4 regions of the Paenibacillus sp. NRS-1782 genome follow, and region 3 is predicted to be linked to each of the others. Evidence: a T-box and tRNA genes for the amino acid it is inferred to sense, from the RefSeq annotation. Region 3 holds a T-box; the other regions hold tRNA genes.
What was found. A T-box is a leader RNA that pairs with one kind of tRNA and senses whether it is charged. The one in region 3 lies ahead of argS (arginine--tRNA ligase), so its partner is inferred to be a tRNA-Arg.
Positions count from the first base shown of each region.

Region 1: it has a tRNA-Arg gene. The T-box ahead of argS (arginine--tRNA ligase) is inferred to sense a tRNA for this amino acid. The anticodon was not compared.
Region 2: it has a tRNA-Arg gene. The T-box ahead of argS (arginine--tRNA ligase) is inferred to sense a tRNA for this amino acid. The anticodon was not compared.
Region 4: it has a tRNA-Arg gene. The T-box ahead of argS (arginine--tRNA ligase) is inferred to sense a tRNA for this amino acid. The anticodon was not compared.

Region 1 is NZ_JBITPH010000043.1:126,172-129,382, forward strand. It holds gene asnB (asparagine synthase (glutamine-hydrolyzing)) at 1-428, opposite strand, end outside; gene ACIFQM_RS17180 (hypothetical protein) at 593-952, shown strand; gene ACIFQM_RS17185 (DUF4870 domain-containing protein) at 1,248-1,541, opposite strand; tRNA gene ACIFQM_RS17190 (tRNA-Arg) at 1,717-1,790, shown strand; gene ACIFQM_RS17195 (AAA family ATPase) at 2,078-3,211, shown strand, end outside.
Region 2 is NZ_JBITPH010000037.1:35,795-39,005, reverse strand. It holds gene tig (trigger factor) at 1-443, opposite strand, end outside; gene ACIFQM_RS13810 (hypothetical protein) at 586-1,497, opposite strand; tRNA gene ACIFQM_RS13805 (tRNA-Arg) at 1,756-1,829, shown strand; gene ACIFQM_RS13800 (exodeoxyribonuclease III) at 2,136-2,900, shown strand; gene ACIFQM_RS13795 (GH1 family beta-glucosidase) at 2,990-3,211, opposite strand, start outside.
Region 3 is NZ_JBITPH010000013.1:17,224-20,434, forward strand. It holds gene ACIFQM_RS04990 (nicotinate phosphoribosyltransferase) at 1-213, shown strand, start outside; gene ACIFQM_RS04995 (MogA/MoaB family molybdenum cofactor biosynthesis protein) at 284-799, opposite strand; gene ACIFQM_RS05000 (four-helix bundle copper-binding protein) at 1,061-1,390, shown strand; T-box leader at 1,469-1,723, shown strand; gene argS (arginine--tRNA ligase) at 1,784-3,211, shown strand, end outside.
Region 4 is NZ_JBITPH010000044.1:24,128-27,338, reverse strand. It holds gene gap (type I glyceraldehyde-3-phosphate dehydrogenase) at 1-124, opposite strand, end outside; gene ACIFQM_RS17390 (sugar-binding transcriptional regulator) at 211-1,248, opposite strand; tRNA gene ACIFQM_RS17385 (tRNA-Arg) at 1,486-1,560, shown strand; gene clpP (ATP-dependent Clp endopeptidase proteolytic subunit ClpP) at 1,770-2,366, shown strand; gene ACIFQM_RS17375 (PdaC/SigV domain-containing protein) at 2,495-3,211, opposite strand, start outside.

The sequences.
Region 1 (3,211 bases), on a different contig from region 3:
CGATCCCGTGCCAGAAACACCTGCTCCCGCGCACTGTCCCAGACCGCAAAGGCGAATATGCCGTTCAGACGATCCACACAATCCGGACCCCATTCCATGTAGGCTTCAAGCAATACCTCTGTGTCGCATTGTGTCCGGAAAAAATGTCCTCGCTGCTGCAGTTCTTTTTTCAGCTCAGGCGCGTTATATATTTCCCCGTTATATACAATCGTATAAGTGATATCCTCAAGCTGCCGGATCATGGGTTGGGCGCCGTTTTCCGGGTCCATGACGCTCAGTCTTCTGTGTCCGAAGGCACACGGGTTGGATATCCAGGTGCCTGCAGCATCCGGTCCGCGATCGGAGAGCGTTTGCGTCATATTGAGCAGCAGCTCCGATTGATGCATTAAGTCTCCGTTCCACTGTATGAAACCAGTAATTCCGCACATGTCTGTTCATCCTCTCTTTGTCGTGTTCATCCAGTGTTGGGATGAAACAAAAACTAAATCCCCAGTTCATCAGTATATATGCCGAAAAGGAGCATAAAATGTCTGTCCGTTCCGAAAACTACAAATGGGGCAACCCGTGTATTCGCAAGGAAGGAGGAAGGCAAATGTACTACATCAAGGATGCTAAAATACGCCGCTTCACCGAACTTGACGGAGTGCGCTGCGCAGAGGTAGAGGTACGGCCCGGCGCAGCAGATGACCCGGAACTGCTGGTCTACATTACCGCAACTAATCAGCAGGACGGTCTGGAAGGCTATGACATGGTACGTATCATTCGTAATGACGCCGATTTGGCGCTGGATTGGTACGACAATAACCTGCATTCCGCGTTTGAGGAAGTGACGGATAAGGCTTTTACCGACTCCACTCACATTACGGCCGGGGAAGAACGGGAAAAGTTCAAAAGGGAGCTACTTTCGTATGGGCAGCTCAGCACGGAATTTGCCAAGGAGTTCGGCGTATGAGAATAGGATGCGCCATGCCTCGGCTTTTGTTGATTTGGGCTCCAGCGCCATCGCTGGACCCGCGTGAAAGGAGGGGGAAATCATAGACGGCAAAGCGAAGTACAAGAAGAACAAAGGCAGCAGTTATATTCATAACAATGAATTTGCGGAAGAAGTGCTTGAGAAAAACGTAAGGCATGAAGTGCCAAAAAGTCCTAGACGCTTCGGTAATAAATAAATTTGTCCATCAAAAATGGTTAAAGAAGCCTCCGTATCCCGTTTAACTCGCGGAATGCAGGAGGCTTCTTCTTCAGATTTATGCGACTTCACGGAGTGTCATGATTCCTTTGTAGATGTTGTAGACAAATACCCCGAGGTAGACCACAGCGAATAGCAGCACAAACCCGATTACAGAGCCTGCATGATTCGCCGTTGCGATAAAATAAAATAGTGGAATCGCAGCGATAATGGGGAAAATGTGCGATAAAATGGCCTTTTTTGCATGTTCCCGAACATACTCGTCCCGTACCGCAATCCATACAATAACAGGCAACAGAAAAGGGGCGAAAAAAATACTGAAATAACAAAGTGATGACAATAGACCTCTCACGGACATATGCCTCCTTCGTAGCATGGCCTTTTGTACATAATACCCCGTCAGCGTCCAAATGATTCCTTTTGCAGCCTGTTTACTGTACGAATGAAAAAAGTGCTTGTGATAGTGAACCTGGATGTGATATAATAATCAATGCGCTGAATACATAAGGCTTTACGTAATACATTTTGTCCCAGTAGCTCAGCTGGATAGAGCAACGGCCTTCTAAGCCGTCGGTCGGGGGTTCGAATCCCTCCTGGGACGTATAGCTAGAAGTCGAAAGCTCCTGTAAAGGAGCTTTTTTTTGCGTTGTAGTGGGATGAGAACTCCTTGGGGAGTGTCGGAGCATAAGCAGCCTTTGGTCTGCCCTCTCAAATTATTCTTATATAGAGAGTTTAAAGATGAAATCAGACTCGGTCAAAGGTACTAGAGTGTTTAGTATAATTCTACTCCAAAAAAGGTTAGAAAATGAGAAAAAATCGAAAAAAACAGTATGTTTTCTTAATTGTAGTATATAATGAAGGTATTAAGACAAGTCAGGAGGAATAAAAATGCTTATTGAGTTTTCAGTTGGGAATTATTTGTCTTTTAAAGAAATTAAGACATTCAGTCTTGTTTCTGCAAACATAAAGGAACATAAAGATACACACGTTTTTCAAAATAAAAATTTAAGTTTGTTGAAGAGTGCGGTTTTATATGGCGCTAATGCAAGCGGTAAGACGAACGTATTTTCAGCTTTATCTTTTATGAAAAGATTCGTTTTGAAATCTGCTACTGGTTCTCAATCTCATGAGGAAATAGATGTAGTACCTTTTAAATTAAGTACTGAGACTGAGAATGAACCCAGCTACTTTGAAATTGTTTTTTTTCAGAATACAACAAGGTACAGATATGGATTTGAAGTAACAGAGGATAAAGTTGTCTCTGAATGGTTATATCACACTCCTAAAGTTAAGGAGATCGAACTTTTTTTTAGAGAAGGCGATCTGTATTCAATTAACCCCCCTTACAAAGAAGGAAAGGGAATTGAGTCTAAAACCAGAGATAATGCTTTATTTTTATCAGTTGTTGCCCAATTTAATGGGCTCATTTCAAATGAAGTTTTAGAATGGTTCTCTAATTTGTTTGTTATAAATGGAGTAACCAATCGTCAACTCAATCTAACAAAAAAATGGCTAAGGGACGCTGCTACCCAAAACAGTATTATTAACTTTATTAAGCTGGCTGATGTAAGTATAGACAATTTAAAAATAAAACCGATTGATGTAGATGAGGCAAGTATTCCTAAGAATACACCAAATGATGTAAAAGAATTTATTATGAGTATAAACCATGATGTTATTTTATCAAATCACAAAAAATATGATGGGAATAATAATTTTTTGGGGTTTGAATCCTTTCATGTGGACTCAAGCGAGTCTGAAGGAACAATAAAACTTATTGGTTTATCGGCCCCTATAATTGATGCTTTACAAAATGGAAAAACATTATTCATTGATGAATTGGATGCAAAGCTTCATCCTTTAATTACCAGGAATATTATTACTATGTTTAATTCAGTAGATTTGAATCCAAATAATGCTCAGCTTGTTTTTGCTACTCATGATATTACACACCTAAATAAAAAATATTTTAGAAGAGATCAAATTTGGTTTGCAGAGAAGGATAAATATGGTTGTTCTGAT
Region 2 (3,211 bases), on a different contig from region 3:
CGTTGTTGCAAACGCTCCAGCTCTTGAGCCTGTTCTTCGTCAGTCACTTCGAATTTGCTTACAGACACTTCTACGCCTTTGTACTCACCCAAAGTCACTTCAGGTTTAACCGTAACCTTGGCTTTGAATTTGAAGGATTCGCCTTTAGCGAATTGATCAATTTCAACGTCAGGGCTGTCTACCGGGAAAATATCCGTTTTTTCTACAGCTTGGCTGTAGGCTTCTGGTAGCAGGAAGTCAATTGCATCCTGATACAAGCTTTCAATACCGTAACGTTTTTCAAAAATAGGACGTGGTACTTTACCTTTACGGAATCCTGGTACACTTACTTGTTTAGCCACTTTATTAAAAGCTTTGTCGAGTGCAGCGGCTACACGATCCGCGTCAACCTCAACTTCAAGAACCCCAAGGTTCTTCTCTATTTTCTCCCAAGTTGCTTTCATTTTATGCTTTCCCCTCCAACAAAATCTTCACTTAGTTTTCATATGATCAACGCACACAAAATAACCACTATAGTATATCTAACATTACTATCTTTTTCAAGGGCAGCTCCTTGAATGCTTCACAGGTAAACGTTTCCGGCCATTATAGAGTGTTCATTCCCGCCGCTACGAATAGACGCATCGACCGATATACCTGCTCAAAACGGAAGCGCAATGCATCAGTAATGCCATATATAACACGGGTTTCTTCCTCATCCTTGTTCCCACTCAGACTCTCCGATACCGTCTGATGGAGTGCTGCCGCCCAAATATCTGGCATCCCGTCCTCCTCCACCAGCATTGACCTGTAATCTTTTGTACCATACACTGCCATCACAAACTGCGACCATAGCTCCTGCGCAAAATAGAACAGCGTAGGCTCATGTACCTCAGTCTGATCGGCCACCCGCTCCAGAATACGCATAATCGGCTCAGGAAATTCATCCGGCTGCAGCGGAATCGACTCAATCTCGATTTCCGCCTTTTCATCCCCCCGGCTGATTTCAATCGTCCCTTCCATTCCGCGTCGCCGCAGTGTCTGCAAAACACGGAATTGAAGCAGAGGGTGGATTTCCCGTTCCTTAATCCAGTGAAGCAACGCATCGTCGATTTCTGGCAGATCCAGATAAGACAGTTGTTCCAACGCTAAAATCGTCTGTTCCGACAACGGTTCATCCATAGCCATATGTAGCAGCTTGTTGCCGTAGCCTGCATCCTGCTCCTGCTTGAAGCGCGCATGTCGGCGGGCCAGCTCTGCTTCATTGACCTCATCTTCTGCCGTAGCGTCCGTGTCCGCCCCTCTGTCAGCATACTGTGGAAATGCGGCCTCCAGCCATTGTAAAAGGGCCTCCCACTCTTCGTATTGCTTTTGTTCCTGTCCCTGACACTGCATCAAAAAACGCAGCATCGCCATCGCCTCTCCGTAACGCTCATTTTCAAGCATTACAGTAAGTTGAATTTGATAGTAATCCAGTGTCTTAGGAAACAATACAATATTATTTTCTTTTGTCGTCACCTTGGAGTCCTTTATTCAAGGCACCCCCTCTCCTCCGTAAGCTAAAGTATTTGTAGATTATATGAGAAACAGCGGCCGAAGTCCAACCTCTCGTCTTCAACATATTCACCTGTATTCTAACATACCCTTTTATAAGGCAAAAAAAACCATACCTACTCTGAATTTATGCTGCACAAAGACTAAAACAATCAAATAATATGAAAAAATACTTGAATCTTTTTTTCCCATGTGATATATTAATATTCGCTTGAATTTTATGTCCCAGTAGCTCAGCTGGATAGAGCAACGGCCTTCTAAGCCGTCGGTCGGGGGTTCGAATCCCTCCTGGGACGTTATGATGAGAAGCTTCCGTAAGGGAGCTTTTTTGTGTTTTACAACCCCCCACAAAAAATATATTCTATTTTAATTCCAGCATTTTGCATCATTTGATTCCCCACGCTAGAAAGTACAATAGATAGACAAACTAAACCGTTTCGATCTCTATAGCGCTGAATTGAGATCGTGAATACCATCATCTATAATGTCGAATATTTTCTGATTTAATTTTGAATATTTTCTGAGGAGCATGAACTGAACAAAGTGCCTCAGAAATAAAGCAGTAAGCTTACATGTTGGGTACGGCAAGGGAGAAATAATTAATGAAATTAATATCTTGGAATGTTAATGGCTTAAGAGCCTGTGTGACCAATGGATTTTATACTTATCTAAAAGAAACGAATGCTGATATTTTTTGCGTACAGGAAACCAAGCTTCAAGAGGGACAAATCCTGATGGAGAATATGGAGGAATACACACAGTACTGGAATTATGCCGAGAAAAAAGGATATTCCGGCACGGCGATCTTCACCAAAATCAAACCTCTTTCTGTGCATTATGGACTTGAAGAAAATGGAGAGCCTGAAGGCAGAACCATTACTTTGGAATTCGAGAAATTTTATCTGGTTAATGTATATACTCCAAATACCAAACGGGATTTGTCCCGATTGCCGTACAGACTGGAATGGGAGGACCGTTTCCGCAGCTATCTGCAGCAACTGGATGCATTGAAGCCTGTCATTGTTTGTGGTGATCTCAACGTGGCTCATCAGGAAATGGATTTAAAAAATGCAAAAGCCAACTACGGCAATGCCGGATTTACGCCTGAGGAACGGGGGCGAATGTCACAGCTGCTCGAAGCAGGATTTATAGACACCTTCAGATACTTTTATCCTGACAGGACGGATGTTTATTCCTGGTGGTCCTACATGCCGAAGGTGAGAGAACGGAACATCGGCTGGCGGATCGATTACTTCCTCGTCTCGAACAGACTTCGTCCGCTGTTGATAGACGCAAGCATTGATTGTCATATTACGGGCAGCGATCACTGCCCTGTTATATTGGACATGCAAGATATTTCAGCATAGTCCCCCCCTTACACAAAGATTTATGCAGTCTTAAAAACCGTCATGCGCTGTATTGCAGCATGACGGCTTGGATTATCATGATAATCTGTTTAAAACCCGTTATTCGCCATCACTTGCTTGAACCACAGCGCACTTTGCTTGGGTGTCCGTTCCTGCGTTTCGTAATTGATATGTACAATACCGAAACGTTTGCTATAGCCCCAGGCCCATTCAAAGTTATCAAGGAATGACCAGACAAAATAGCCCTTGAGCTGCCCTCCCTCCCCGATGAAGCGATGGCATGCCTTTAAATGCTCCTCAATGTAGCGCTG
Region 3 (3,211 bases):
CCTATTTTCGTAAATGGGCAGAAAGTGTATGAACTTCCCGGGCTGGATGAAATTCGCGCATACCATACTTCCCAGCTGCAACTGTTTTGGCCGGAATATTTGCGGAAAATGAACCCGGAAATTTACCGTGTAAATCTCAGTGAAAAGGTATGGGGGCTGAAACAAAAGCTGATCGACAGCTATATGCAGCCAGAAGTGGAAGAAAAGGAATAGTTTTAAGAGGCACCCTGCAAATAATGGGGTGCCTCTTTGTGTTTCAGAGCATAAGAGGAAAATCTGTGTGTTATTTGTAAATTTCCCTCATGACATGCCGCAGCTCAGGTATAATAATGCGCTCCATCGCCAAACGGACGGCTCCACGTGAGCCTGGCATAGAAAACACGGCTGTCCGGTCGACAGTGCCAGCTACAGCACGACTCAATATCGCTGCAGAACCAATATCCTCGGCAAAGCTTAAATAACGGATGATTTCCCCAAATCCGGGCAGTTCCTTATCCAGCAGAGAGGATACGGCTTCATACGTTGTATCACGCGGGGAAATACCGGTGCCGCCTGTCAGAAGAACAGCCTCAATGTCATCGCGTTCCGCTGCTTCGGATACCAGTTGCCGGATGCCATCATAGTCGTCTTTGACGATAACATATCGGGCCACCTGATAGCCGTTCGTTTCCAACAGATCCACCAGTAGACGTCCTCCGGTATCTGTTTCCACGGTGCGGGTGTCGGAGACGGTTACAACCATGCAGCTAACCTGCTGTGGGGCCTCCCGTCGATGCTCCTCTACAGAAGATATATTCATTTGCAATGCTCACTCCTCGATCTATGGTTAGACATACTCTTTTTACAATAGAGGAATGATTGTCGGTGTGCAAGTCAGGAGCAGGCATTAGGGAGTTGTGTGATTTATCCCCTTGCACGGATGGGATGGAATATAGTACACTTCCTTACATAAGCCGGGATTTTTTGTTTGGTCAAGTTGAAAGCGTGAACAACGGTTGATTAATCTCAATTGTCGACGGGTAATAATACAGCAGGGTCAACAACAGGGAGGTAATGTATTATGAAACATTCATACCAACAATGCGTGGATGCTTGCCTGGAATGTATGAACGCTTGCAACGTCTGTTACGTGGCGAGCTTGAAGGAATATGATTTGGCTATGCTGCGCGAGTGTATTCGAGTGAGCCGGGAATGTGCAGAAATATGCGGGTTTGCTGCTCAAATGTTGGAACGCGGAACGGAATTTGCCGAGCAAATTTGTGAGCTGTGTGCCAAAGCCTGTGAAGTATGTGCTGCTGAATGCGGTAAGCACGCTCATGAGCATTGCAAGCAATGTGCAGCAGCCTGCCGCCGTTGTGTTCAGGCATGCCGCCAAATGGTGGCTGTGTAATTACATATAATCGAGCCAGCGCCTGAACAGAAAATAAAACATTGCTTTCTACAGGATAGGTTTGTATAATGATGGGAATTAACGTCTTGGAACGGGAGAGTAGCAGGGGAGCCATATCATTACAGCGAGCCGGAAAAGGTGGAAGCCGGTATGAGGCCCAACGTGAAGCGCACCCGGGAGACGGTTGTTCCAACACGGAGTTCCGTTAGTAGTTCAGCCCGGCAGACACCGTTATTTGTCATTGGAGTGAAATCGGCGATTATGCATAGTTCATTGCACAATCCGATTTACGAAGAGTGGTACCGCGGGGATATTGAAGTTCTCGTCTCTTGAATAATTCAAGAGGCGGGAGCTTTTTTTGTTAGATTCTAATGAAAAAAAGGAGAGAAAGCCATGCTGTTATCGATCGCTACTCAGGCTATTTCTGCCCATACGGGCTTGGAGGAAAAGGAGATTTCCTCTTTATTGGAGGTACCGCCACAACCGGAATGGGGGGATGTAGCGTTTCCCTGTTTTTTGCTGGCTAAAAAGTTTAGGAAGGCTCCGCAGCAAATTGCGTTGGAACTGGCGGAGGCCATAACCCGTAAGGAAGGACTGACTGCTTCGGCATCAGGAGCCTATGTCAATATAACACTGGGGCGTTCCATTCATATTCCACTGATGCTGGCTGAATTGAGCAAACCCGAATTTTTCAAGCCAGATCTCGGACACGGACAGCGGGTAGTGATTGATATGTCTTCGCCCAATATTGCCAAACCGTTTGGTATCGGCCATCTTCGTTCTACTGTCATCGGTGCTGCACTGTACCGCATTCTCGGGGAAACGGGGTATGTTCCAGTTAGTGTGAATCATTTGGGGGATTGGGGAACACAGTTTGGTAAGCAAATTGCGGCTTATAAAAGATGGGGAAATGAGGGGCAGCTACAGCAAGATCCGATTGGAGAGTCACTTAAGCTGTATGTGCGTTTTCATGAGGAAGCCGAGCATGACCCGTCTTTGGAGGACGAAGGTCGAGAATGGTTCCGTCGTCTGGAGCATGGAGATACTGAGGCTCAGCGGCTATGGGAGTTTTTTGTTGAAGTCAGCCTGCGAGAATTTGATCGCATGTACCAGCGTCTGAACATTACATTCGACCATGTACTGGGAGAGAGCTTTTACAATAATAAAATGCAGGCGGTTGTTGAACAATTAAAGACGAAAGGTTTGCTGGAAGAAAGTGACGGTGCGCTTGTGGTGCGTCTGGAGGATGAAGGGCTGCCGCCTTGTCTGATTTTGAAAAAGGATGGGACTACCATCTATCCGACACGTGACTTGGCTACGGCGATCTACCGTCATGAGGTGATGAAAGCTGATCGGTTGCTGTACGTGGTAGGTGGAGAGCAGCAGTTGCATTTCCGGCAGGTGTTTGAGGTGCTAAAGCGTGCAGGGGAGACGTGGGCGGAGCAGTGTGAGCACGTACCGTTTGGTCTGATGCGTTTTGCAGGTAAAAAAATGTCCACAAGACGCGGCAAGGTCGTGAAGCTGGAGGAGGTGCTGGATGAAGCGGTGGCCCGCGCTCTAACTATCATCACTCAGAAGAATCCCGATTTACAGGATCAACAGGAAATAGCCGAGGACGTCGGCATCGGGGCGATCATTTTTGGTGACTTAAAAAATAACCGCCTGAACGAAGTGGATTTCTCACTGGAGGATGCATTAACCTTTGAAGGTGAGACAGGGCCTTATGTACAATACACATATGCACGTATACGCAGTCTTTTGGAAAAAGCGCATGCTGGTGCTGGAACGGTGGTTGGTTCTGGTATCGACGTTCCTACAAGG
Region 4 (3,211 bases), on a different contig from region 3:
CCAGCATTTTGGAATCTGTCAAATCATTGATTGCTACTACTTCAATACCTTCCACGTTTTGAATCCGGCGGAAAGCAAGGCGTCCAATACGTCCGAAACCGTTAATACCAACTTTAACTGTCATGAGTGAGTTCCTCCCAAAGTTCGTTTAGTTTATATATTCAAGACAGACCCGAAAGCCCGTCAAGACAACACAATTCATAAATCCGTTCAACCATTCAAATAATAGCTTACAATTTCAGCAGCAGCGCCTTCGTCGGTGACAAGAATATCTTCCTGCCCGAAACGCAGCACTGCATGAATAGCAGCCGCCTTGCTCTTACCTCCAGCTACGCCTAGAACCGTCTCGGTACGCCTGATATCCTCCAAACGGAGTCCAAGCGTCAGCATTCTGTGAACAACGACGCCGTCTTCGTTAAAATAATAGCCAAACGATTCGGCAACCGCGCCCTCACTGCTAATCTGGGCAAAGGTTTCAGGGTCGAGCTTGCGTCTACGTGCCATTGCTATAGCGTTGCCTATCCCGTGAATGATGATCCGACTCTCGCGAATCAGGCTTAAAATATCCTGAATATTCGTATCTTCAAGCAGGGAGTTGTAAGCATGATTGCTGAGCAAATCCGGTACATGGAGCAGACGGTATTGTGAGCCAACCTTACGAGCCATGGTGGAAGCAATTGTGTTCGCCTGCATTTCCATGCTTTCTCCCAAACCCCCACGTGCTGGTACGAACCATCCGCCCTTAAGTGGGCCATTAGCAGGTAGTGTCAGTTGGTCCGCCACGTCGGCAATCGTCGTGCCACCTGTTACGGCGACCACATCCTCGTCGTCCATAACACTCAGCAGCGCTTTTGCCCCAGCACGGCCCAGCTCCTGCTTCGTTAAAGGAGAAGCATCCGAATCCCCTGGAACGACAACCACCTTCCTCAAGCCATAGGCTAGACGAATCTGATCCTCCAATTGGGACAGACCGAACAAGTTGTTCGCAATCGGCTCCAGCTGTTCCAGCAGATCCAGTCCTGCTTTGCTCACCTTCATGCCCACACTCTCAATCTCAATCAGCCCTTGGGCTTTAAGAAGATCGGTTTCGGCGCGCAACACGCGCTCGGTCATGTTCAGTGAAGCCGCCAGCGTTCTGCGTCCAATAACATCGGACAGCATAATCTGATGCAGGATTGTGTACCTTTTTTTCAAAATATCCATGAGGTCGGGCAGAAGCTGCTTCTGTATTTCTAATATCTTTCGCATGCTTTCCACTCCCGCACACTTCTAAGTTCTTTCCCTTAAATGCTATATCACTAACTGGTCTTAAAACGTCCCGGGTTAACTTTTTAAGTCCCACGTATATCTTACCCAATATTTGCTCCACATGCAAGTCTATCTGAACCTATATTTCTCAACTTTTTATGTGAATATGCGCACGTAATAAAAGCTTGCAATTCAATGCCGTATATCATATAATCATCTTTGTTTCCAATTAGCTGTGCGCCCGTGGTCCAACGGATATGACGTAGGCCTCCGGAGCCTGAGATCGAGGTTCGATTCCTCGCGGGCGCGCCATTTTATATGAATGTTTAAATGCTTCTATATACTGTTTTAACCAATAAGAGCGCAGAGGGCTCTTTTTTTTGACTAATAGTTTGACTTTCTTTGACTTTTTGTTTGAAATTGTTTATCATGTGGTTAATACGGTAACAGTTTATAAATAGGGACGTGTAATCGGCATGTCCACCAAATCCATTAACGATATTAAAGGGAGGTTTTTTGACGTGAGCTATGTTCCTATGGTAGTAGAACAAAGTAACCGCGGCGAACGCGCCTATGACATTTATTCCAGACTGTTGAAGGATCGCATTATTTTGTTGGGCTCGGACGTCAATGACGCTGTAGCCAACTCTATTATTGCGCAAATGCTGTTTTTGGCTGCCGAAGATCCTGAAAAAGACATTCACTTGTATGTTAACAGCCCTGGCGGTTCCATTACAGCCGGTATGGCCATATTCGATACAATGCAATACATTAAACCTGACGTGTCTACGATTTGTGTAGGTATGGCGGCTTCCATGGGTGCTTTCTTGTTGAACGCCGGTGCCAAGGGCAAACGTTTTGCTTTGCCAAACAGTGAAATCATGATTCACCAACCATTGGGTGGTGCACAAGGTCAGGCAACGGATATCGAAATCCGCGCCCGCCGCATTCTGAAAATGCGTGACAAATTGAACCGCATTCTCGCAGATCGCACAGGCCAACCACTGGAGCGCATTGAAAAAGACACAGACCGTGATTATTTCATGTCCGCTGATGATGCCAAGGAATACGGTATTATTGATAAAGTGCTTACTAGCTCCTCTCCAGAAGGTGTGTAAGAGAACGACTTATGGCCTCTGAATAGCTAGTAACGAAAAAAGCTGCCCTGGATGTTCGCATCCGATAGGCAGCTTTTTTCGTTTACTATTCTTTTGTGTACAGATATTCCAACTATTATCCATTTGTACTATGGATTCTGTTTCACGAAAGGCTTACCACCTTGAGGTAACAGTTGGCTAAACGTGTAGGTGAACTCAGGAATACCATACGCATATGGTGTATATTCGTATAGATCAAAAACAAGCGTCAACCCACTATTGGTTACATAAAAATTCGGATTAGCTGCAAGCTCCTTAAATCCGCCGAAACCTCCTGCGTCAGCCTGAAGTGCATCCATTTTTTTCTTCAGGTCACTATTGAGGAACTTTTTATAATTTGGGCTAGCTTTCAGCACGTCAGGCAATTGAAGCTGTTTGCCATCGGACAGCGAGAACGTATACCCTTTACGGGCGGCCATGCCATGCGCACCACCTGTATACGAATAATCCTGCATAATTACACTTAAAATACCACCCTTGTTATAGGCAATTGCAAAATCATTGCCAAACTCATACGGCCTTTGCGCTGTAGCGCCTCCCTCAGCCACTTGCTTTTTGCCTGCCGCCAGCATTTCTTCCGCATGTTTTTTAAGCACACCGTTAATCGCCTGCTGAGCTTCGGCATTCAACTGGCTATTACTGATTTGCGGATAGTTGACCTTGTAGTTCACCTTAGAGTCACTCGAAGCCGGAAGAGATTGGGACATAATCGTGATCGGATTCAGCTGGCTTTTGCTTAACACCACTGTTTTCTGAGCTGCATTCCACTGAGCATCAATACCCAGATAGTCTTTCAGCAGACTCAT